3 regions of the Allosaccharopolyspora coralli genome follow, and region 1 is predicted to be linked to each of the others. Evidence: riboswitches for the same ligand, from Rfam matches in the RefSeq annotation. Region 1 holds a riboswitch; each other region holds the start of a gene.

What was found. Region 1 has a riboswitch for thiamine pyrophosphate ahead of thiO (glycine oxidase ThiO). Riboswitches for the same ligand answer to the same signal wherever they lie in the genome.
Region 2: linked by a shared signal. The riboswitch ahead of GIY23_RS04165 (thiamine ABC transporter substrate-binding protein) and the one ahead of thiO (glycine oxidase ThiO) in region 1 are both predicted to bind thiamine pyrophosphate.
Region 3: linked by a shared signal. The riboswitch ahead of thiM (hydroxyethylthiazole kinase) and the one ahead of thiO (glycine oxidase ThiO) in region 1 are both predicted to bind thiamine pyrophosphate.

Annotation. Positions count from the first base shown of each region.
Region 1 is NZ_CP045929.1:443,376-450,715, reverse strand. It holds gene thiG (thiazole synthase) at 1-750, opposite strand, end outside; gene thiS (sulfur carrier protein ThiS) at 752-952, opposite strand; gene thiO (glycine oxidase ThiO) at 949-2,019, opposite strand; TPP riboswitch at 2,011-2,119, opposite strand; gene thiE (thiamine phosphate synthase) at 2,212-2,883, shown strand; gene GIY23_RS02130 (S1 family peptidase) at 3,115-4,230, opposite strand; gene GIY23_RS02125 (S1 family peptidase) at 4,456-5,592, opposite strand; gene GIY23_RS02120 (GntR family transcriptional regulator) at 5,770-6,528, opposite strand; gene GIY23_RS02115 (SIS domain-containing protein) at 6,642-7,340, shown strand, end outside.
Region 2 is NZ_CP045929.1:866,033-873,372, reverse strand. It holds gene GIY23_RS04170 (ABC transporter permease) at 1-500, opposite strand, end outside; gene GIY23_RS04165 (thiamine ABC transporter substrate-binding protein) at 476-1,534, opposite strand; TPP riboswitch at 1,573-1,680, opposite strand; gene GIY23_RS04160 (4a-hydroxytetrahydrobiopterin dehydratase) at 1,756-2,055, shown strand; gene GIY23_RS04155 (pentapeptide repeat-containing protein) at 2,279-3,082, shown strand; gene GIY23_RS04150 (FAD-dependent oxidoreductase) at 3,083-4,048, opposite strand; gene bioD (dethiobiotin synthase) at 4,079-4,786, opposite strand; gene GIY23_RS04140 (adenosylmethionine--8-amino-7-oxononanoate transaminase) at 4,783-6,111, opposite strand; gene GIY23_RS04135 (8-amino-7-oxononanoate synthase) at 6,235-7,340, shown strand, end outside.
Region 3 is NZ_CP045929.1:1,210,867-1,218,206, forward strand. It holds gene GIY23_RS05760 (AMP-binding protein) at 1-6, opposite strand, end outside; gene GIY23_RS05765 (hypothetical protein) at 77-274, opposite strand; gene GIY23_RS05770 (hypothetical protein) at 691-1,425, opposite strand; gene GIY23_RS05775 (hydroxyacid-oxoacid transhydrogenase) at 1,632-2,906, shown strand; TPP riboswitch at 3,081-3,181, shown strand; gene thiM (hydroxyethylthiazole kinase) at 3,175-3,951, shown strand; gene thiE (thiamine phosphate synthase) at 3,948-4,562, shown strand; gene thiD (bifunctional hydroxymethylpyrimidine kinase/phosphomethylpyrimidine kinase) at 4,559-5,356, shown strand; gene tenA (thiaminase II) at 5,386-6,105, shown strand; gene GIY23_RS05800 (polysaccharide pyruvyl transferase family protein) at 6,093-7,226, opposite strand.

The DNA of each region.
Region 1 (7,340 bases):
GTGGGCCCAGAAGCGTTGCGGGATGCGGCCCGCGTGCGCGGCGAGGTGGCCGGCGTGCACGGCGGAACGCATCGCGGTAGCCATCCGTTCCGGGTCGTTCGCCCTGGTCACCGCCGTCGCCAGCAGCACAGCGTCGCAGCCGAGTTCCATCGCCAGTGCCGCGTCGGAGGCGGTGCCGATCCCGGCGTCGAGCACGATCGGCACCGACGCCCGGGACACGATCATCTCGATGTTGTGCGGGTTGCGGATCCCGAGACCGGTCCCGATCGGCGAGCCGAGCGGCATGACCGCGGCACACCCGATCTCCTCCAGTTTCCGCGCCAGCACCGGATCGTCGTTGGTGTAGGCGAGCACGACGAACCCGTCGTCGACGAGTTGTTCGGCGGCGTCGAGTAGCTCCGCCGGGTCCGGTAGGAGAGTGTCGTCGTCGGCGACGACCTCGAGCTTCACCCAGTTCGTCTCGAGCGCTTCCCGTGCGAGCCGCGCGGTCAGGACGGCTTCGGCGGCGCTCCGGCAGCCTGCGGTGTTGGGCAGAACGTCGATGCCGAGTCGTCCGAGCAGGTCGAGCACCCCGCTGCGGCCCTCGGCGTCGGAGCGGCGCATCGCCACGGTCGTCAGTTCGGTGCCGGAGGCGACCAGCGCTCGTTCGAGCACGGCGAGGTTCGACGCCCCGCCGGTGCCGGTGATGAGCCGCGAGTCGAACTTCCGGCCGGCGATCACCAGCGGTTCGGTCGGATCGATGCCGGTCACGTCATCCTCCCTGCACGGCGGTGAGTACTTCGACGGCGGCACCGTCGGGCACGATCGTGTCCTGCCACGACGCGCGCGGGACGACGGCTCCGTCGACCGCGACGGCCACGCCCTTCTCGGCGACGCCGTACGCGGCGAGGATCGTCGCGAGGCTGCTGTCCGCCTCGACGCCGTGGTCGGCGCCGTTGATGGTGATGGTCATGTGCGTCCTCCGTCCTGCAGCAGCTCGACCGCCGTCTCGGCGGTCAGCGGCGCGAGCAGGTACCCGTTGCGGTGGTGGCCGGTGGTGGCGACGACGCCGGGCTCGAGGGTCTCGACGATCGGCAGATTGTCGTCGGTGCCGGGGCGCAAGCCCGCGGTGACCTCGTCGACGGCGTACTCGCTGAGGCCGGGCACGAGCTGCTCGGCGTCGGCGAGCAGGTCCCGGACACCGCCTGCGGTGACATCGGTGTCGAACCCCACTTCGTACTGGGTGGCGCCGACGACGATCCCGTCGTCGCGCGGCACCAGGTACACCTGCCTGCCGTGCACGGGACCCCGGATGGTGCGGCGCGGCGGCGGCAGGGCGCTGCCCCGGTGCCGGAGCCGCAGGATCTCGCCTTTGACGGGCCGGAGCCTGCCGTCGAGTTTCGGATGCAGCGAGCCGGAGTGCGCACCGCACGCGATGACGGCGACGTCGCAGGTCAGCGACCCTTCGTTGAGTTCGACCGTGCCGGGTGAGACGGCGCGGGCCGATTCGGCGACGAACTCGACGCCGCGTGCCCGGCACGCGTCCCGCAGCGCGGCGAGCGTCACGCGATTGTCCACGGCGAGGTCGCCGGGAACCTCGAGGCCCGCCCGGACCGCCGGACCGAGCGCGGGTTCGAGTCGGCGAAGCTCACGGCCCGGATGCCGCGTGACGGTGCGCCCAACCGACGACAGGTGTTCTTCGAGGCGCGTGAGTTCCGCCCGGTCGGCGCTGTCGACACCGACGACGAGGGTGCCGTCGCGGCGAAGCCCTGACGGGCGACCGGAGTCCGCGGCGAGGTCCTCGGCGAAGGCGGGCCACCGGGCGAGCGAATCGGCACCGAGCGTGAGCAGCTCTTCTTCCCCGGGCCAGGCTTCGGCGATCGGCGCGAGCATGCCGCCCGCGACCCACGACGCGCCGGAGCCCACGGCCGGGTCGACCAGGCGAACGCGAGACCCCGACGAGGCGGCGCGCCAGGCCACGGACAGGCCGACGACGCCACCGCCGACGACGGCGACCCGGTGCGAACGTTGCTGCGACACTTCCCTGCTCCCTGCGCCGGCATCACCCGGATCAGGTTCGACGGTCGGGGCGGTGAGCCCCCTCTCAGTCCGGTTCCTCCGGACTCCCGTGCGGACCACTTCTCACCGTACCGACCGGGAGCACGTCCGTCAGCCTTCGGTGTGACCCACCGCCACCGGTTCGAGCGCACGAGTGGTCCTAGGCTGTGGACCATGCCAGGACTGGACGGTCACGGAATTCGCGCCCGCCTCGACGACGCCCGGCTGTATCTGTGCACGGACGCACGGACCGAGCGGGGCGATCTCGCCGAGTTCGCCGACGCGGCACTCGCGGGCGGCGTGGACATCATTCAACTGCGGGACAAGTCGCCGCACGGGGCGCCGCTGGAGGCGCGCCACGAACTCGCCGCGCTGGAGGTGCTGGCGGAGGCGTGTGTGCGGCACGACAAGCTGCTCTCGGTCAACGACCGCGCCGACCTCGCGCTGGCCGTCGAAGCGGACGTCCTGCACCTGGGGCAGGACGACCTGCCGGTGGGGCTCGCCCGGCGCGTCGTGGGAGATCGGATCGTCGTGGGCCGTTCGACGCACGACGTGGCGCAAGCCGACTCGGCGGCCACGGAGTCCGGTGTGGACTATTTCTGCGCGGGTCCGGTGTGGACGACCCCGACGAAACCGGGCCGTCCCGCGGCCGGACTCGACCTGGTGCGCCACGCCGCCGAGCACTCCGGCCACGGCCGACCGTGGTTCGCGATCGGCGGGATCGATCTGGACACCGTGAGCGAGGCGCGGGAGGCGGGCGCGCAGCGCGCGGTCGTCGTCCGCGCAATCACCGAAGCCGAGGACCCGGCTGCGGCTGCTGAAGCCCTACGCGCCGCTCTGTCCTGAGAACTCCTGGTCGAATGAGCTGTCATCGTGTCTCGTCAGCGGCGGAGCCGCTGCGCAGTAACCACGTACGCAGCCCAGCCGCCCGCGGGTTCTCAGCGCCCTCCTCGCGAGGACAGCGGTTTCGTAGCGTAGGCCGCTACTCGAGAAACCGATCCCGCAGCGAGGAGGGCGCTGAGGTTCCGCCACGGAACCACCCGCGCAGATCAACCCACGCGACCTCTCACCCGGTCGTCAGCCGGTGACCAGGGTGAGGCCGTAGACGTCCAGCGCCTCGTTGACGGGCTGGTAGTACGTGGTGCCACCGAGGCTGCAGTTCCCCGACCCGCCCGAGGTCATGCCCTGGGCCTGGTCGCCGGAGATGAACGAGCCGCCGGAGTCGCCGGGTTCGGCGCAGACGTCGGTGCGGACGAGGCCGTTCACCGTGCCCTGCGGGTAGCTGACGCTCTGGTTGGTGGCCTCGATCGTGCCGCAGTACCAGCCGGTGGTGGAACCGGAACGGCAGACCGAGGAGCCGACCGCGGATTCCTGCGAACCGGCGACGGCGACGGTGCCGCCGGAGTAGTCGTTCACCTGACCAACCGGGGTCGCGGAGCTGACCTCGACGTAGCCGTGGTCGTCGCCGGGGAACGAGGATCCGGCGAAGGTGCCGCTGGGCTGCGAGGTCGAATCACCCGTCGAACCGCAGTGTCCCGCGGTCACGAAACCGCCTTCGACGGAGAACCCGATCGAGCACCGGGATCCGCTCCCGATGAAGTAGGGGTTGCCGCCGATCACGTCCTCCAGCAGGCGCGGCTGCTCGGCGGACTCGACGACGTCGACGGAGGTGGCGTCCGCGTCGGAGGACTCGACGAAGCCTGCGGCGTCGGCGGCGGTACCGAACGCGGTGGTGAGCACGACCTGGTTGCTGGCGGGGTCGACGTACCAGCCGGTGACGCCCTCGGGCTGACGGTCGGCCGCGGCGGAGAGCGCGTCGGCGGTCGCGTTGAGGTGCCGTTCGCTGTCGTCGACGAGGACGGGAGTGGCGTCGGCCGCGCGGACCTGGTCGAACGCCGACTGGTCGGTGACCCCCACGACGAGCTTGCCCGTCGCGGCGTCGAAGTGGGACCCGCCGTAGGTCTGTCCGAGCGAGGAACTCAGTGTCGCGAAGGCGTCGTTCGCGACGGCTTCCTGGGCGATGCGCTGTTCGGCCTGGTCGGCGGTGAGGCCGAGGTCTCGCTGCATGGCGTCGAGCGCGCCCTGCGGCATGGTCTCGGTGGGGTTCGCTGTCGCGGGCACGGTGAACGCCCCTACGACGCCCGCCGCCAGAAATACCGATCCGGCCAGGCGGGCCGCGAGTCTGCGCCTCATGCTGTCTCCCTACTTCGGTCGGGATGGCCCTCCATCCCAAGCGGTAGACAGCATCATCACCTGTGATTCCGAACACAGGTTCGTTTTGGCGCATTTCCGACACCGGACGGTCGTGACCTGGTCCGGAGCCGATCGCTCGCGCCCGAGCCGACCTCCGACCGAAGTAGGGTCGGGCCGCACCGATCACGGCGCGGCCCGACCTGTCGTCAGCGTGCGGAGGACGACTCAGTAGGTCTTGAGACTCACGCCGAGACGACTGAGCGCTTCGTTGACCGGCTGGAAGTACGTCGTGCCACCGATGCTGCAGTTTCCGGAACCACCCGAGGTCATGCCCTGGGCCTGGTTGCCGGAGATGAACGAGCCACCGGAGTCGCCAGGCTCAGCACACACGTTCGTGCGGGTCAGGCCGTAGACCGTGCCCTGCGGGTAGCGGACGGTCTGGTTCTTCGACTGGATCGAACCGCAGTACCACCCGGTGGTGGAGCCCGAACGGCATACGGAAGCGCCGACGGCGGCCTCCTGCGAGCCGGACACCGCGCGGCCCTGGCCGTTGTACATGTTGACCAGCGGCTGGGTGACGTCGGCCGCGGTGATCCGGACGAAGGCGAAGTCGTCACCCGGGAACGACGAGCCCGCGAACGTGCCCGAGGGCTCGCTGGTGCTGGTTCCGGTGGTGCCGCAGTGCCCGGCGGTCACGAAGCCGCCGTTGACCGCGAAACCGACCGAGCATCGGCCACCCGAGCCCATGTAGTACGCGTCACCGCCGTAGACGTTGGCGTACGTGCGGGGGGATTCGGCCGACTCGACGACGTCGACGCTGCTTGTGTCCGCACCGGACGAGCGCACGAACTCGGCCGCCTCAGCGGCGGTGCCGACGGCGGTGGTCACGACGACCTGGTTGCTCTTCGAGTCGACATACCAGCCGGTCACACCGTCGGAGGCGGCGTCGGAGTGGCGGCTGAGCGCATCGGCGGTGGCGTCGAGTTCCCGCTTGCTGTCGTCGACGACCACGGCGTCCGCACCGGCTGCGCGGACTTCGTTCGTCCGGCCGGCGTCGGTGACACCGACGACGAGTCGGTTCGTCTCGGCGTCGAAATGGGAACCTCCGAACGCCGCGCCCAGCGAGTCACGCAGGGCCGCGTCTGCGGCGTTGGCTTTCGCTTCGCCGGCGAGGCGCTGTTCGGCCTGCTGCGGGGTAAGGCCGAGGTCGCGCTGCATGGCCTGCAGCCGACTGGGCTCGACGGGGATGGTCGTCGAGGTCTCCGACGACTGATCGGCGGTCGCGGGCATGGTCAATGCCGCCACCGTTCCGGCTGCCACGATCACGGTCCCAGCCGCTCGGACTACGAATCTTCGTGCCATTCCGTTCTCCTCTTGTGTGGGGTGGATCACCACCCGGAGAACAGCAAGTGTTCAGCCGCCGTTCACACCGCACAGCCGCCAATCGGCTCAAATGTGGACGCCGGGAATACAAACGGCAATGAAATCGGGTTTCAGCAGGGCACAGCGTTGCGGCTCGACTGTGAACGGGTCACCCGTTCAGCCGTGCGGCGGGTCCAAGCGGGCGACGAACTTGTAGCGATCACCGCGGTAGAGCGCCTGGACCCATTCCACCGTGGTTCCACCCGCGTCGAACACGTGCCGCGAGAGCAACAGCATCGGCAACCCGGTGTCCGCACCGAGCAGCTCGGTTTCCTCGGGAGTGGCGAGCGCGGTCTCGATGGTTTCGTCCGCGTGGCCCAGTTCGACGTCGAAGCGCTCCTGCATGAGTCGGTACAGGGATCCGCCCGCGGCGAGCAGCGCACCGAGGCCGCGAAAACGGGGCAGCGGCAGATGGGTGGTCTCGATGGCCATCGGCTCGCCGTCGGCGAGACGGAGCCTGCGCATCCGCAGCACCATGCCGTCCGTTCCGACCCCGAGCAGTCGGGCGAGTTGCTCGTCCGCCGGTTCCTCGACGATGTCGAGCAGCCGCGACGCAGGCCTGCGCCCCTGCGAGAGCGTGTCCTGCGTGTACGAGGTGAGCTGGAGCGGTTGCGCCACTTTCGGAGCCGCGACGAACGTGCCCTTTCCCTGCACCCGCACCAGGCGCCCCTCGACCGTGAGTTCGGCGAGCGCCTGGCGCACCGTCGTACGGGACACGTCGAACTCGGCGGCGAGCGCACGTTCGGTGGGTATCGGCGAGCCGGCGGGCAGCGAACGCACCCTGTCGAGCAGGTGCTGCTTGAGTCCCCAGTACTTGGGCTCACGCGGAGGGCGCGACGGGGCGTCCGCCCCGCCAGCCGCCGACGGGTCGAGCATGGGCCCTCCTGTTCGCGACACTGCCTTGCACGACCCGGTAGAGGCGGGCAGCCCGACAGGTGTCGGGAGACTACTCGCCGGTCTAGGATTGGTCTAGACCTAGGAGGATACCGATGCCCGAGGCCGCTGACGAAGCGAACGCCCGACCAGGCGCGCACATGAGCGCCGAGATCGCCGCCCAGCCACAGATGTTCGCCGATCTGCTCGCGGCGCACGCGGCGGTGGCCGAGGTCGCCGCCCGCATCACCGAACGCCGGCCCCGGTTCGTGCTGCTGGCCGCCCGCGGCTCGAGCGACCACGCCGCCCTGTACGCCAAGTACCTGACCGAGGTGCTGCTCGAACTGCCCGCCGGGCTGGTGTCCGCGTCGAGCACCACGCTCTACGGCGCCCGGCCCGACCTGCGAGAGGTCCTCGTGATCACGGTCAGCCAGAGCGGCGGTTCGCCCGATCTCGTGGAAGTCACCCGCACCGCCCGCGAGTGCGGCGCCACGACCGTGGCGGTGACGAACACGCCCCACTCGCAACTGAACACGGTGGCCGAATTGTCCGTCGACGTCCGCGCGGGCGCCGAACAAGCGGTGGCGGCGACGAAGACCTACAGCGCCACGCTGCTGTCGCTGTACCTGCTCGTCGACGCCGTGCGGGGCGGTTCCGGTGCGGCCGCCGCCTCGGTTCCCGACCTCGCATCGTCCACATTGGAATCGACTCGCACCGGGGTGGAGGACGCCGTCGCGCGGTACCGGTTCGCCGACGAGATCGTCACCACCGGCAGGGGCTACTCGCTGGCTACCGCCTCCGAAGCCGCGCTGAAA
Region 2 (7,340 bases), 420 kb from region 1:
GAGTCCTCCACGCGTCTGTCCAGATGCGACCAGAAACCTCCGACGGTGCGGGCGACGACGGCGACGTTGAAGAACGCGTTGGCGAGCACGATCGCCACGGCACTGCTTGCCGCGCCGTCGACGTCGAACACCGCACGAAACGCCATCCCGACGACGATCGTCGGCAGCACGAACGGGACCGTCACCAGCGCCCGGATCACCGCTTTACCGGGCAGTGCGACGCGTGCGAGCACGAACGCCAACGGCATCCCGGCGAGCAGCGCCACCACGGTCGAAGCCGCGGCCTGACCGAGGGTGAAGCCGACCAGTCGCGCCGTTGACGGCTCGGCGAAGGTGCCGAGGAGGTCGCCGCCGACGCCGAGGCCGATGATCGCGACGACCGGCCAGGCGAAGAACACCGCGAGGAACCCGAGCACGCTCGTCGCGGCCACCGCCACGAACAGCCGGTGACCGCCTACCCGGTTCGGCGGGTCGATCACCCCCGGACGAGCGCGCGCCACTGCTCGATCCAGCGTTGACGGTTCTGCTCGACCTGCTCGGCGGGGAGCTCTGCAGGCTGCTCAGGCTGCGGCGCCGCGCGTTCCCAGCCGTCCGGGAGCGCGACCCCCTCGACCGTCGGGTACACGTACATTTGCTCGGGCACGGTCCGCTGGAACTCCGGGGACACCAGGAAGTCCATGACCTCCGCCGCGGCCTGCGGGTCCTTCGCTCCGTCCAGCACACCCGCGTACTCGACCTGGCGGTAACAGGTGTCCAGCAGGGCGCGGGTGCGCGGAGTTCCGTCCGCACCGACCTCGGCCGCCGGCGACGAGGCGTAGGAGAGCACGATGGGCTTCGGCCCCTGTCCCGCCGAACCGGAGAACTCCTGGTTGTAGGCCTCTTCCCAGCCCGCGCTGAGTTCGACACCGTTGGCGGTCAGCTTCGTCCAGTAGTCCTGCCAACCGGGTTCACCGAAGGTCGCGACGGTGGCGAGCAGGAACGCCAGTCCCGGTGAGGAGGTCTTCGGGTCGGGCACGGCGAACAGGTCGCGGTAGCGCGGGTCGGTGAGGTCGGCGAGCGTCCGCGGTTCCGGAATCGAGCGTTCGGCGAACCACGCGGGGTCGATGTTGACGCAGACGTCTCCGACATCGACGGCGGTGAGCCGCGCTTGCGGGTCGAGCGCATAACGCTGCGGACCGCGTTGCGTCGCGGGCGACTCGTGTGGGACGAACACGCCCTCGTCGAGCGGCCGTGACGCGAAGGTCGAGTCCACGCCGTAAGCGACATCGCCCAGCGGTGCGGCCTTCGACAGCACGAGCTGGTTGGCGAGCGCACCGGCGTCACCGACCGTCCGGACCTCGAGAGTGATCCCGCTGCGTTCCTCGAAATCGGCCTTGACCTGCTCGTCGAGCACGAAGGAGTCGTGTGCGACGACGGTGACCGTCCGTTCGTCGGTGGCGGTGGGCGCGGCGACCAGCGAGCATCCCGCGGCGAGCAGGGCCACGGCGGCGCAGACGGCGACACGAACAGCGGTACGGGGTAACGAGCGGTACAACGATCCTCCCGGGGTCGCGCCACGCGAGCCCCTGGCCGGGCTGATCGTGTTCGCCTCCCTGCGCCGGCATGATCCGGATCAGGTGCGGACGGTCGAGGGCGTGCCCTCCTCTCAGTCCGGCGGACCGGACTCCCGTGGCGCGGCGCAGTCTACTGGCCCGGGCGTGCACGTCCCACCGACGGGAGGTCGCGCGATCGACGATCACGTACCACCATGAGGTCATGACGTCTCTGCTCAACGACGACCAGATCCAGGCAGCCCTCGACCACCTGTCGGACTGGACCCAGGAGGGCACCGCCCTGGTCCGGACCGCGAAGCTCGCGTCTTTCCCGCAGGCGATCCAGGCGGTGAACCGGATCGCCGAGATCGCCGAGCAGGAGGACCACCACCCGGACATCGACATCCGGTGGCGCGAGCTTCGGTTCTCGTGCTCCACGCACTCGGAGGGCGGCATCACCCAGAAGGACGTGTCGATGGCCCAGGAGATCGACGGCGTCGTGGACACTTTGTCCGGCTCCTAAGCAGGCATCTGGGAACTTGGGTGGGTGGTCCAGGACCGTCGCGCCAGTTCGGAGCCCCCGCGGCTGGTCACCTGTGAGGCGTGCCCTACGGGCACACATGCCAGTTCCGAGACGCCCTCTCACGAAATCGATCCCGCGGCGAGGAGGGGCTGAGGTTCCGCTAGCCCCCGCAGGCACGGCCTTCTGTTTATCCTGATCGTGTTCCACGATCGGAGGGGTGCGGATGCGCCGGGAACTGCGGGCGGACTGCGGCTCGTGCGCGGGTTTGTGCTGCGTCGCGCCCGCGTTCGCGGCTTCGGCCGATTTCGCCGTTGACAAGCCCGCCGGGCAACCGTGCCGCAACCTGTTGGCCGACTGCGGCTGCGGCATCCATGACCGGCTCCGTGACGAGGGGTTCCCGGGCTGTGCGGTGTTCGACTGCTTCGGAGCGGGCCAGCACGTCACGCAGGTGACCTTCGGCGGGCGAACCTGGCGGGACGACGCATCGACCGCGAACTCGATGTTCGCCGTGTTCGCATTGATGCGTCAGCTGCACGAGCTGCTCTGGTACCTCGCCGAGGCGGATACGCTGGTGCCGGACGGTCCACTGCGCGAGTCGGTTCGGACGGCCGCACGAGACTGCGAGGACGCGACGAGGGCCGGCGCCGACACGCTCGCCGCCTTCGACATCGCCGCGTACCGCCAGCGGGTCCGTCCGGTGCTGGACGAAGTCAGCGAGTCCGCGCGGGCGGGCGCGCGTGGTTCGGGGCGTGACCGGGTCGGTGCCGACCTGATCGGCCGGAACCTCCGGCGGGCGGACCTGCGCGGGGTGAGCCTGCGCGGTAGCTACCTGCTGGGGGCGGATCTGCGCGAGGTGAGCCTGTATCGGACGGATCTGCTCGGCGCGGACCTGCGAGCGGCCGACGTACGCGGCGCACGTCTGGACACCGGCTTGTTCGTCACCCAGCCGCAGCTGGAAGCCGCACGAGGGAACGCCGCGACGACGATCCCGGACACCCTGACACGGCCTGCGCACTGGCGCCGCTGATCACAGCGCGGCGGCCGCGAGCGCTGCGGCTTCGTGGGCGCAGCCCCACGAGAGCGTGACGCCACCACCACCGTGGCCGTAGTTGTGCACGATCCGCGCTCCCTCGTAGTCCTCGATTTCCAGTCGCACCGCCGGGCGTCCGGGTCGCAGGCCCACCATCACGTCGAGGACGACCGGCTCGGCGAGACGGTCGTCGATCGCGGCGCAGCGACGCAGGATCCCGGACGTGGAGACCGGGTCGGACTCGCGGTTCCAGTCGTGCTCACGAGCGTCGCCACCGAGGATCAGACGCTCGCCGTGCGGGAAGATCCCCGCCCAGCGATCGTCCGGGCCGACCTCCATGAAGTACTCCTCGATTCCAGGATTGCGCACCACCACGTGCTGTCCGCGCACGGGCCGCACCTGGGGATCACCGACGAGTTCGTGTGCCCCGACACCGGTGCAGTTGACGACGATCGGCGCGTCCTCGGTGGCGGCACGCAGCGTCGACACCGGACTCAGCGACAGACGTCCTCCCGCGCGCACGAGCCGGTCGACGAGGTATTCCAGGTAGCCAGGCATGTCGATGAGCGGCACGGACATCCGGTAACCGCTGACGAATCCGGCGGGTAGGTCGCTCGGCGCGCACGGGGCGAGGTCGGACACGGCGCGCGCCTCGTCGGGTATCTCGTCACCGAGGTCGATTCGTGCGGCGACGCGGCCGCCCACGATGCGAACACCGGTGTCCTGCTCGTCGGCGAGCGCGGTGAACGCCGCGTGCGAATCCAGCGTCCACCCCGTGACTCGTTCGGTCGGCTGCAGGAAGGTCGGGCCCCACATCGCGGCGGCGACGGAGGAGGTCGTGTCGCGGGGTGCTTCGGCGGTGCGCACCCGGACGTCGACACCGGATTCGGCGAGCACCGTGGCCGTGGTCAGTCCCTGGACTCCGGCGCCGACGACGAGCACGGCGGGCGGTGCGGTGGTCACGGTGCGCACGCTAGCGCGGGAGCAGCGTCCCTACCACTCGCCGCCCGGCTCCCACTGTCCACCGAGTTCAGGAGCGAGGCCGTCCCGGGCGAGGGCACGGAACTCGTCCAGGCGGAACGTGCCTGCGTTCTCGGTCAGTGCCCCGAGAAGCGGCCTGCCGGTCACTGTCGGCATGTCGACGAGGTTGCAGCGGCACGCGAGGTCCGGTTCGTGCGGCCACGAGCCGATCACGACACCGGGGCAGCCGAGTCCTCGTGCGGACAGTGCCTCGACGGTGAGTGCCGTCGAGTTCAGCGTCCCCAGCCCTGCGGCGGCCACGACGAGGACGGGAGCGTCGAGCAACGCTGCCACGTCCGCGAGGGTGCCGCCGTCGTCGTCACAGTGCACGAGCAGACCACCGGCTCCCTCGACGAGCACGAGGTCGTGCTCGTCCGTGGCCTCGCGTACGGCCTCGGCGATCCGCACCGGGCGGACGGGAGATCGTCCGCAGCGCCGCGCGGCGGTCGCGGGCGCGAGCGGGTCCGGGTAGCGCGCGAGCTCGACGGTCGTGACCGGTCCGGCCAGCCGTCGCACCTCGTCGAGGTCGCCGTCCTCGTCGGCCGCGACACCGGTCTGCACCGGTTTGACCACCGCGACACGTCGCTCGGACGTCGCAAGGCTCACGAGAGCCGCGGTGACGACGGTCTTGCCGACGCCGGTTCCCGTTCCGGTGACGACCAGAACCTCGCCGCCGCTCATGCGTCCCGCGCGGCGGCCAGCATCGCCCGCACGATCATCGCGAGGTCGTCATCGCCGGTCACGTACGGCGGCATGGTGTAGAGCATCCGCCGGAACGGCCGCAGCCACACCCCGTTCCGCACGGCGACGTCGGTCGCGGTCGCGACGTCGACGTCGTGGTCGAGTTCCACGACACCGATCGCGCCGAGCGTGCGCACGTCCACGACTCCCGGCAGCCCGGTGGCTTCGGCGAGTCCGTCCCGCAACCCCGTCTCGATGCGGCGCACTTCCGACTTCCAGTCCTGTGCGAGCAGCAGGTTCACCGAGGCGAGGCCCGCCGCCGACGCGAGCGGGTTGCCCATGAACGTCGGTCCGTGCGCGAGGACCGGCACCTCGCCGTCGGAGATGCCTTCGGCCACCCGCGCGGTGCACAGGGTGGCGGCCATCGTGAGATACCCGCCCGTGAGCGCTTTGCCGAGGCACAGCACGTCCGGGCTGACCCCGGCGTGGTCGGTGGCGAAGAGTTCCCCGGTGCGGCCGAACCCGGTGGCGATCTCGTCGAAGATCAGCAACACGTCGTGAACGTCGGTGAGTTCCCGCAGCGCTCGCAGGTATCCGGGGTGATGGAAGACCATGCCGCCCGCTCCTTGGACGACGGGTTCGACGATGACCGCCGCGATCTCCTCGGCGTGCCGCGAGAGCATCGCGTCGAGATGGTCCAGATAGGACTGCTCCGGCGGCGTGTCGAAGCCTTGCGGCGGTGCGTCGGCGAACACCTGCTCGGCGAGCGACTCGCCCCAGAGGTGGTGCATGCCGCCTTCGGGGTCGCACACCGACATCGGATGCCAGGTGTCGCCGTGATAGCCACCACGCCAGGTGAGCATCCGGCGCTTGCCGCCACGGCCCCGCGACCGCCAGTACTGCAGGGACATCTTGACGGCGACCTCGACGGACACCGAGCCGGAGTCGGCGAGGAACACGTGCCGCAGCGGCTGCGGGGTGATCTCCACGAGGCGCGTGGCGAGGTCGATCGCGGGCTCGTGGGTGAGGCCACCGAACATCACGTGGCTCATCCGACCGAGCTGATCGCGGATCGCCTCGTCGAGCACCGGGTGGGCGTAGCCGTGGATCGCCGCCCACCACGACGACATGCCGTCGACGAGTTCGCCGACACCGTCGACGGGCTCGGTGAGGCGCAGCCGCACGCCGGACGCGGACTCGATCAGGTAGGGCCGGTCGTTCGCGGGCATCGACCCGTACGGATGCCAGACGTGGTCGTGGTCGAGGTCGAGGAGCTCGCCGGGTGTCCGGCGCCTGCCTGCGCGGTTCGGGTGATCGTCGGGCACGTCGGAGATCCTGCCCTGGGAGGTATCGCCGCAGGCATTGGCGTTCCGAACAACATCGAGACGGTTCGATTGTGTGAACCGGACAGTGTCGCGGTCCGCGCCGACCGTGCCAGAGTGCGCGCCGTGTCTCTCACCCCGCAGTTTCCGAGTCCGTCGTCCCCGACGTCCTCGTCCGATCGGCCGTTCGACTGGGTCGACGACGTGGCGGCGCAACGGCGTCGCGCCGGGCTGGACCGGGAGGTCCGGGTACGGGAGGCCGACGACGAGTCGCTCGACCTGGCGAGCAACGACTACCTGGGGTTGTCCGCGCACCCGGTGGTGCGTCGCGCCGCGGCCGACGCCGCACTGCGATGGGGTGCCGGGTCGACGGGCTCACGCTTGGTCACCGGAACGACGGCGCTGCACCGGGAGTTGGAGGTCGAACTCGCCGACGCCTGCGGTGTCGAGGCCGCCTTGGTGTTCTCGTCCGGTTACGCCGCGAATCTCGCCGCGGTGACGGCGCTGACCGGACCGGACACGCTGATCGTCTCCGATCGCCACGATCACGCGTCGCTGATCGACGGTTGCCGTCTCGCTCGCAGCCGGACGGTGGTGGTCGATCACGGCAGCCCGACGGCCGTCGACGCCGCTCTCGCCGCGCACGGCGGCCCGGCGATGGTGCTCACCGAGTCGGTGTTCTCCGTCGACGGCGACAGCGCGCCCCTGTGCAAACTGCACGCTGTGTGCCGGGCACACGGAGCGGGGCTCCTCGTCGACGACGCACACGGTCTCGGGGTGCTGTCGCCCGGTGGGGCACTTCCTGCCCTCGACCTGGGTGGCGCCGGCGACGTGGTGGCCACCGCAACGTTGTCGAAGGCGCTGGGCTCGCAGGGTGGCGTCGTGCTCGGGCCGCGACGGGTCATCGAGCACCTGACGCAGACTGCGCGGACATTCATCTTCGACACCGGGCTGGCCCCGGCGTGCGCTGCGGCCGCGCTGGCCGCATTGCGGCTGGTGCGTGCGGAACCCGACCGTTGCGACCGGGTGCGCCGGGTCGCCGAGCGCCTGCACGGACGACTGACGAGCGCAGGACTCACCGTCAGCACGCCCGGAGCTGCGGTCATCGGGATTCCGGCGTCGAGCCCCACCGCAGCAGCGGAGTGGGCGCAGGCGTGCCGGCAGCGCGGTGTCGTGGTCGGCTGTTTCCGCCCGCCCTCTGTGCCGGACGAGGCCTCCCGGCTGCGACTGAC
Region 3 (7,340 bases), 770 kb from region 1:
GGGCACGGCTCACCTCTCGACGGCATCGACGTCTCGATCCTGCACCGGTCCCGCCCGGTTCGGGAAGCCGTACGCGTCAGGAGTCACTTTCGGCCGACGTCACCGCGGCCTCGCGCAACGCGGCCCGTAACCGCCCGACCTCCATCGGGGACAGCACCGCCGTCTCGCCGGGTGGCACGACCACGACGATGCTGCCGTCGTCCACCGACACCGTGACCTCGCGGCGTTTGCCCGTGAGGTCACGACACTGCACCTGCCAAGCGTTCCCGGTCACGACGGTTCGTCCTCCCGACACATGCTCGCGACAGCCGACGAACTCGATCATGGCCGAGACCGGGGCGCGCGGTCATGCCGGGTCCGTTTTCGTGGCTTCGCGACCGCGACAACGGCGTGCCGAGGGGTCTGCTCTCCGCCTACCCAGACCGGCCACGGAGCCACCAAGGCAGATCAATCCGGCAACCATCTGCGGGGGATGACCTGTCGTCGTGTCGTGTCAGCCGCGGAGCCGTTGATCAACCACGTACGCAGGCGGACCATCGGCGGGTTCTCAGCGTCCTCTTCGAAAGGACAGCGGTTTCGTTGCGTAGGTGGCTACTCGAGAAAGCGATCCCGCAGCGAGGAGGGCGCTGAGGCTCCGCTACGGAACCACCGACCAACACCCTCTGACAGCAGTTCTCGGGACGAGGTGGGTCAGGCGGCGCGGACGCGCAGCCCGACGGGCTCGGTGGCCACGGTGAGCGCACCCTCGAAGTCGGCGATCGGCAGCTCGTCGCGGATGAACCGGTGCGGGGTGCCCGCGGTGCTGATGCCGATCTCGGTGGCCGCGAAGGTCTCCTCGACCCCGACGCCGTTGAGGTGCACGTCGAGCGATCCCTCGTGCAGCGTGACCTCGACCCGGCCGCCCTCGATCGTGACGGTTTCGCCGTTCCGCGTGACCTCGAGCTTGCCGTCGGTGGTTTCGGCGAGCACCGCGAGTCGGGTCAGGGCGACGTCGCGCTCGCCCGACGAGGCGGCGGTGACGCCGATGACGTCGCGCTCCGACTCGCCCGCCAGCGTCGCGGTCCGCTCGCCGGGAACGAACAACGGGGCGCGCAACTTCGCGGCGAGCCGGTGCGGCTGCCACGAGCCGTCGCCGACGAGGTTGACCACGGCCGCGACCTCGCAGCCTGCGAGCAGGCGCTCGCTACCGAGGGCGGGTGTGATCTCCACGGCCGACACCCCGCGTTCGACGAGCAGGTCGCGCAACGCCTTGCCGCGCACCCTGCTGGTGCGGTCGAAGCCACGGCTGATCGCCACCGAACCGGTCGACGCGGCCTGGGCGGCGGCGTCGGCGAGACCGGAGAGAGGAGCCCATACTCCTGCCGGATCCTGCTTGTGTGCGGATCGCGCGCGGGCGGAGACGGGGCCGTCGGTCGAGGTGTCCATGTCTCAACTGTAGTAGCTGAGCTACCTGTTTCTCCCCGGCTGAGCCCGTACGCGCGGTGTGAGATCCCTCGCTCTGTGTGGGGCTTGCGTCCGCCGGCCCGGACTCCTCCGGGTGGGCGGGGTGATCAGTCCTGGACAGTTCCGCCGGTCGGCCAGCACGCTGTTCGTCTCAGCGCCCGAGATCATTCGTCCGTGGGAGGAAAGCGATGGCGGCCACCACCGCACCCGAGTCCGTGTTCACCTGGGGAGCTCCACCTCTGAAGTTCGGGACGGGTGCCGTCGACGAACTCGCACACGACCTCGGGCAGTTCCAGGCGCGGCGGATTCTCGTGATCACCGACCCGGGTGTCGCCGCCACCGGAGTGCCCGCCGGGATCGTCGGAGAGCTGACCGCGCAGGGACTCGACGCCGAACTCTTCGACCAGGTCCACGTCGAACCGACCGACGAGAGTCTGGTCGCGGCCGCTGAGTCGGCAGGCACCGGATGGGACGCGTTCGTCGCGGTCGGCGGCGGCTCGGTGATCGACACCGCCAAGGCGGTCAACCTGCTCACCACCCAGCCGGGCACGCTCATGGACTACGTGAACCCCCCGATCGGCGAGGGGCGCAAGATCACCGAGCCGCTGCGACCGCTCGTCGCGGTGCCCACGACAGCGGGGACCGGTTCGGAAAGCACCCCGGTGTGTGTCATGGACGTCCTCGGTCTGAAGGTCAAGACCGGGATCAGTCACCCGTCGTTGCGCCCGGTGCTGGCGGTCGTCGATCCGACCGTGACCATGACGCTGTCGCCTGAGGTCACGGCCGCCTCCGGGATGGACGTGCTGTGTCACGCTCTGGAGTCGTACACCGCCCGCCCCTACGCCGCGTTCGCACGCAAGCAGCCGCAGGACCGGGTCGCCTACTGCGGGTCGAACCCGGTGTCGGACTCGTGGGCCGAGCAGGCGCTGTCGTTGTTGGCACGCAGTTTCCGACGAGCAGTGCTCGTCGGGGGTGAGCTGCGCGCCCGGGAGGACGTGATGCTCGCGGCGACCTTCGCAGGCATGGGGTTCGGCAACGCGGGGGTGCACGTGCCGCACGCGTGCGCGTACCCGATCGCCGGGCGGGTACGGGACTACCGGCCGGCGGGGTATCCGGACGAGGCGATGGTGCCGCACGGCCAGTCGGTGTCGCTGACCGCGCCCGCCGCGTTCCGGTTCACCTTTCCCACGGACGCCGACCGGCACCTGCGAGCCGCCGCGCTGCTCGACCCGAAGGCTCCCGTCCAGGAGGACCCGCGGGACCAGCTGCCGTTCGTGCTGACACGGCTCATGCAGGACATCGGCATCCCGAACGGGATCGCGGAGGTCGGCTTCGACGAAGCCGACGTGCCCGATCTCGTGGACGGTGCGATGCAGCAGCAGCGGCTTCTGGGCGTGGCGCCGCGCCCGGTCGGTTCCGAGGATCTCGCGAGGATCTTCCGCGACTCACTGCGGAACTGGTAATCGCAGTTCACGCGGCTCGTCCGCGCGGTACGTGGACTCGGGTTCCGAGGCTGCGATCAACGGCACTGTGCCGACCGTGTTACCGCAGCCGACGCAGACTCGCCACGGAACGCCCATTCAGATCACCCGCACGCCTTCAAGGGTGTGCGACGGCGTCCTCAGTTGCTACGTTGGCGGTGTGACGCGGGGTGCCCGGCCGTCCGGCCAGGGCTGAGAAAAAACCCGTCGAACCTGACCTAGGTCGCACTAGCGGAGGGACGTCACCACCGTGACTGATCGTGCACGCGGGTTCGCCCGCGAAGTGGCCGCACTGCGGGAGCAGGCGCCGCTCGTCCACTGCCTCACCAACATCGTCGCCGCCGGGTTCTCGGCCAACGCGCTGCTGGCGCTCGGCGCGTCACCGGCGATGGTGGAGAACGCCGAAGAGTCCGCCGAGTTCGCCGGTGTGGCCGGTGCGGTGCTGGCCAATCTCGGGACGCTGTCCGAGGAGCGGAACCGTGCACTGCGGGCGGCGGTGCGCGGCGCGGAGCACTCCGGGACGCCGTGGGTGCTGGACCCGGTCGCCGTCGGCGCTCTGCGACACCGCACCGAACTGGCGGCCGACCTGGTCCGGTCCCGCCCGGCCGTGGTGCGCGGCAACGCCGCCGAGGTGCTCGCGCTCGCCGGAAACGGCGGCTCCGGCAAGGGCGTCGAATCGCTCGCAGGCTCCGAGTCCGCAGTCGATACCGCACGGAAGTTCGCCGGCGAGAACGGCTGTGTCGTGGCCGTCAGCGGCGAGGTCGACTACGTCACCGACGGCACCGAAACGGTCGCGGTGCCCGGTGGGCACCCGCTGATGGCGAAGATCACCGGCATGGGCTGCGCGCTCGGGGCGAGCACCGCCGCGTTGCTCGCGGTGACCCCGGACGCTCCGTTGTCCGCCGCGGTCACGGCCTCACAGGTGTTCGCGGAAGCGGGCGAGCGTGCGGGCGCTGCCGCGCGCGGACCGGGCAGTTTCGTCGTCGAGTTCGTCGACGAGCTGCACGCGATCGGCGGCGACGCATGATCGATTGGAGTCTGTACCTCGTCACCGACACCGCACTGTGCGGGCACCGAGGGGTTGTCCGCACCGTGCGGGAGGCCGTCGACGGCGGGGTCACGGTCGTGCAGGTCCGTGACCCCGCCGCCACCGGGCGGGAGCTGTACGAACTGGTGGTGTCGGTGCACGAGGCGTTGCGGGGTACCGGTGTTCCGTTGCTGGTCAACGACCGGCTCGATGTCGCACTCGCCGCCGGGGCCGACGGTGTCCACCTCGGCCAGTCCGACCTGCCTGTCGAGGCGGCACGGGCGGTGCTCGGGCAACAGCGGGTGCTCGGCCATTCGGTGTCCACATCGGAGGAAGTCGAGGCGGTTCCGCCCGAGGTCGACTACCTGGGCGTCGGCCCGGTCGTGGCGACACCGACGAAATCCGATGCCGCGGACGCGCTCGGCCTCGACGGACTCCGCGACCTGACAGCGCGCACGATCCTGCCCTGCGTCGCCATCGGCGGCGTGCACGCGGACAACGCGGCCGAGATCGCCGCGACCGGTGTGGCCGGGCTGTGCGTGGTCTCCGAGATCTGCGCCGCCGACGACCCGCGCTCCGCCGCGGCCACCCTGCGAAAGGTGCACCAGTGATCCCCAACGTGCTGAGCATCGCCGGAACCGACCCCAGCGGGGGAGCGGGCGTGCAGGCCGACCTCAAGACGTTCTCCGCGAACGGTGCGTACGGCATGTCCGTGATGACCGCGCTGGTCGCGCAGACCACCACCGGCGTCGCCGAAGTGCACGAACTCCCGCCCGAGTTCGTCACGTCCCAGCTCGTGACCCTGCTCGACGACGTGCGCGTCGACGCGGTGAAGATCGGGATGCTGGCCAACGCGGACGTGATCCGCGCCGTGGTCGCCGTCCTCGACCGCTACCGTCCGCCGAACGTGGTGCTCGACCCGGTCATGGTCGCCAAGAGCGGCGACCGGTTGCTCGCCCCCGACGCCGTCGAGGTCCTGCGTGAGGAACTGCTCCGGCGTGTCGACTTCGTGACGCCCAACCTGCCGGAAGCCGCGGACCTGTTGGGGGAGCAGGAAGTCCGTGACGCCGACGCGATGGGCGCTCAGGCCGAACGGCTCGTCGGGCTCGGCGTCAAACGAGTCCTGCTCAAAGGCGGGCACCTCGAAGGAGAATCCAGTGTGGACCTTTTGAGCGCGGACGGTGGCGTGCAGCTGCTCGACGCCCCGCGCGTGACGACCACCAACGACCACGGGACCGGATGCACGCTCGCGGCCGCGATCGCCGCGCTGCGCCCGCAACGTCCCGACTGGTCGACGGCGGTGCGCGAGTCCAAGGACTACCTGACCGCCGCGTTGCGCGCCGCCGAACGGCTCGACGTCGGACGTGGCCACGGCCCCGTCCACCATTTCCACCAATGGTGGTGACCCCCGAACAGAGCACGAAAGGACACAGGATGAGCACGCTGCCGGCGCCGTCCCCGGGCGGATTCTGCGAGCAAGCATGGGATACGACGAAGGCGCTGCGTGAAGCGATCGTGCGTCACCCGTTCAACATGGCTCTCACCCAGGGCTCACTCGACCGCGAGCGCTTCGTGTTCTACATCGTGCAGGACGGGCGGTATCTCGTCGGTTTCGCGCAGGCACTGGCCGCCGCCTCGACGAAGGCGACCGACCCCGAGGACGCGGCGGTGCTCACCGGCAGCGCACACGGGGCGCTCGTCGAGGAACGCCGACTGCACGCCGGCTACGTCGAGGAGTTCGGGCTCGCCGAGTCCGAAGTGGAGGGAACCGTCACCTCTCCCTCGTGTCTGGCCTACACGTCCTTCCTGCGCGCGAGTGCGTTCACCGACGAGTACCCCGTCCTGCTCGCCTCCGTGTTGCCGTGCTTCTGGGTGTATCAGCACGTCGGCAGCACCATTCTCGACACTGCAGGCGACCTCACCGACCATCCGTACCGGAAGTGGATCGAGACCTACGCCGACGACGAGTTCGCCGACGCCGTGCTCGCCGCCCGCGACCTCACCGACAAGGCTGCCGCCGCGAGCACCCCCGAGACCCGCGAGCGCATGACAGCGGCGTTCGTGCGTTCCACCGAGTACGAGTGGATGTTCTGGAACAGTGCGTGGACACTCGAGCAGTGGCCGACCGTGCAGTGGGTCGGTCAGCGTCCGTAGATCTTGTCCGCCAGCGCGGACTTGAGCGAGCGCAGGTCGTCGAGGGTCGCGGGTGCGAAACCACCGGAGGTCGGCACGTCGGGCAGCGACAGGTCCTCGTTGAGCGTCCATCCGGAGCCCCGCTCGACGAGGGACCGGTGCTTGTTCGCGTAGTACCCGGAGCTCACCGAGACCGCGACGCCCGGTGCTCCTGCGGCGGCGGCCATCAGGTGCACGTGGAACCGCGAGGAGATCCAGCGTTGCCCGGCCGCCGCGGGCAACCCGCGGTCCATGATCTCGGAGAACGGGTAGAAGCGGGCGCCGGGCAGGTCGTGCTCGATGAGAGCGAAGACTTCCCGGTCCACGCGGGGGATGCCCTCAACGAAGCCGACCCGGTCCGGGCCCACACCCCAGGAACGCAGCGTGTCCAGCACGAACCCCGCCAGCGACGGGACCGTCACCTCGAGCATGTCCGACTGGACGCACACCATCACGTCGCGCAGGTCGTCGTCGCGGTACAGCGCGGGGCTCACGCCGAAGAACATGTCGTCGCCGGTGCAGTGCACGTGCGGCGAGCCGATCAGTTCGGCCGACGGCTCGTCGCGCACGTCCACGAGTTCGAACTGTGCCGCGAGGTTGCGGACCAGCGAGCGGGCTTCGTCGGCCACCGGCCACAGCCCCTGCCCGGTCATCACCGCGCGCCCGCCGGAGCGGCGGACCGCCGCGACCGCGGCCGCCATGAGGCCGATGTGGCGGGGCCAGATGCCGTTGACGAACCCGCCGCCGACGAGGTGGACGACGTCCGCGCGGGCGGCGACCTCGATCCCGGCGACCCACCGTGGCGCCAGGCCGGGGTCGGCGACGGCGTGCTGGACGAACGCGGCGACGTCCCACGGTCCGTCCGTCGGTGCTTCCCAGCACAGCCGCCAGAACGTGTCGGTGAACCGCACGTTCGGGTGCAGGTGGCCGAGCAGGACTTCGCTGGGGCCGGGGTTCGGGCAGTCGATCCAGACCTCGCTGTTCGGCGCGACGGTCGCGAGGTGCTCGAGCCAGGTGGCGGTGATGAGTTCGTCACCGTAGTTCGGGTGACCGGTGGTGGTGATCAGGTAGAGCCGCCGCTCGGGAGGGGTCCTGTTCGTCACTGGTCGCTCCTGCCGGTCGGCGCGCCGCTCGCGCGCATCGCGCCGAAACTAGCACCGCCGACCCCACCCCCTCATGCCACGCCCCGCCCGCCAAACGGAGCGAACGGCACTTTC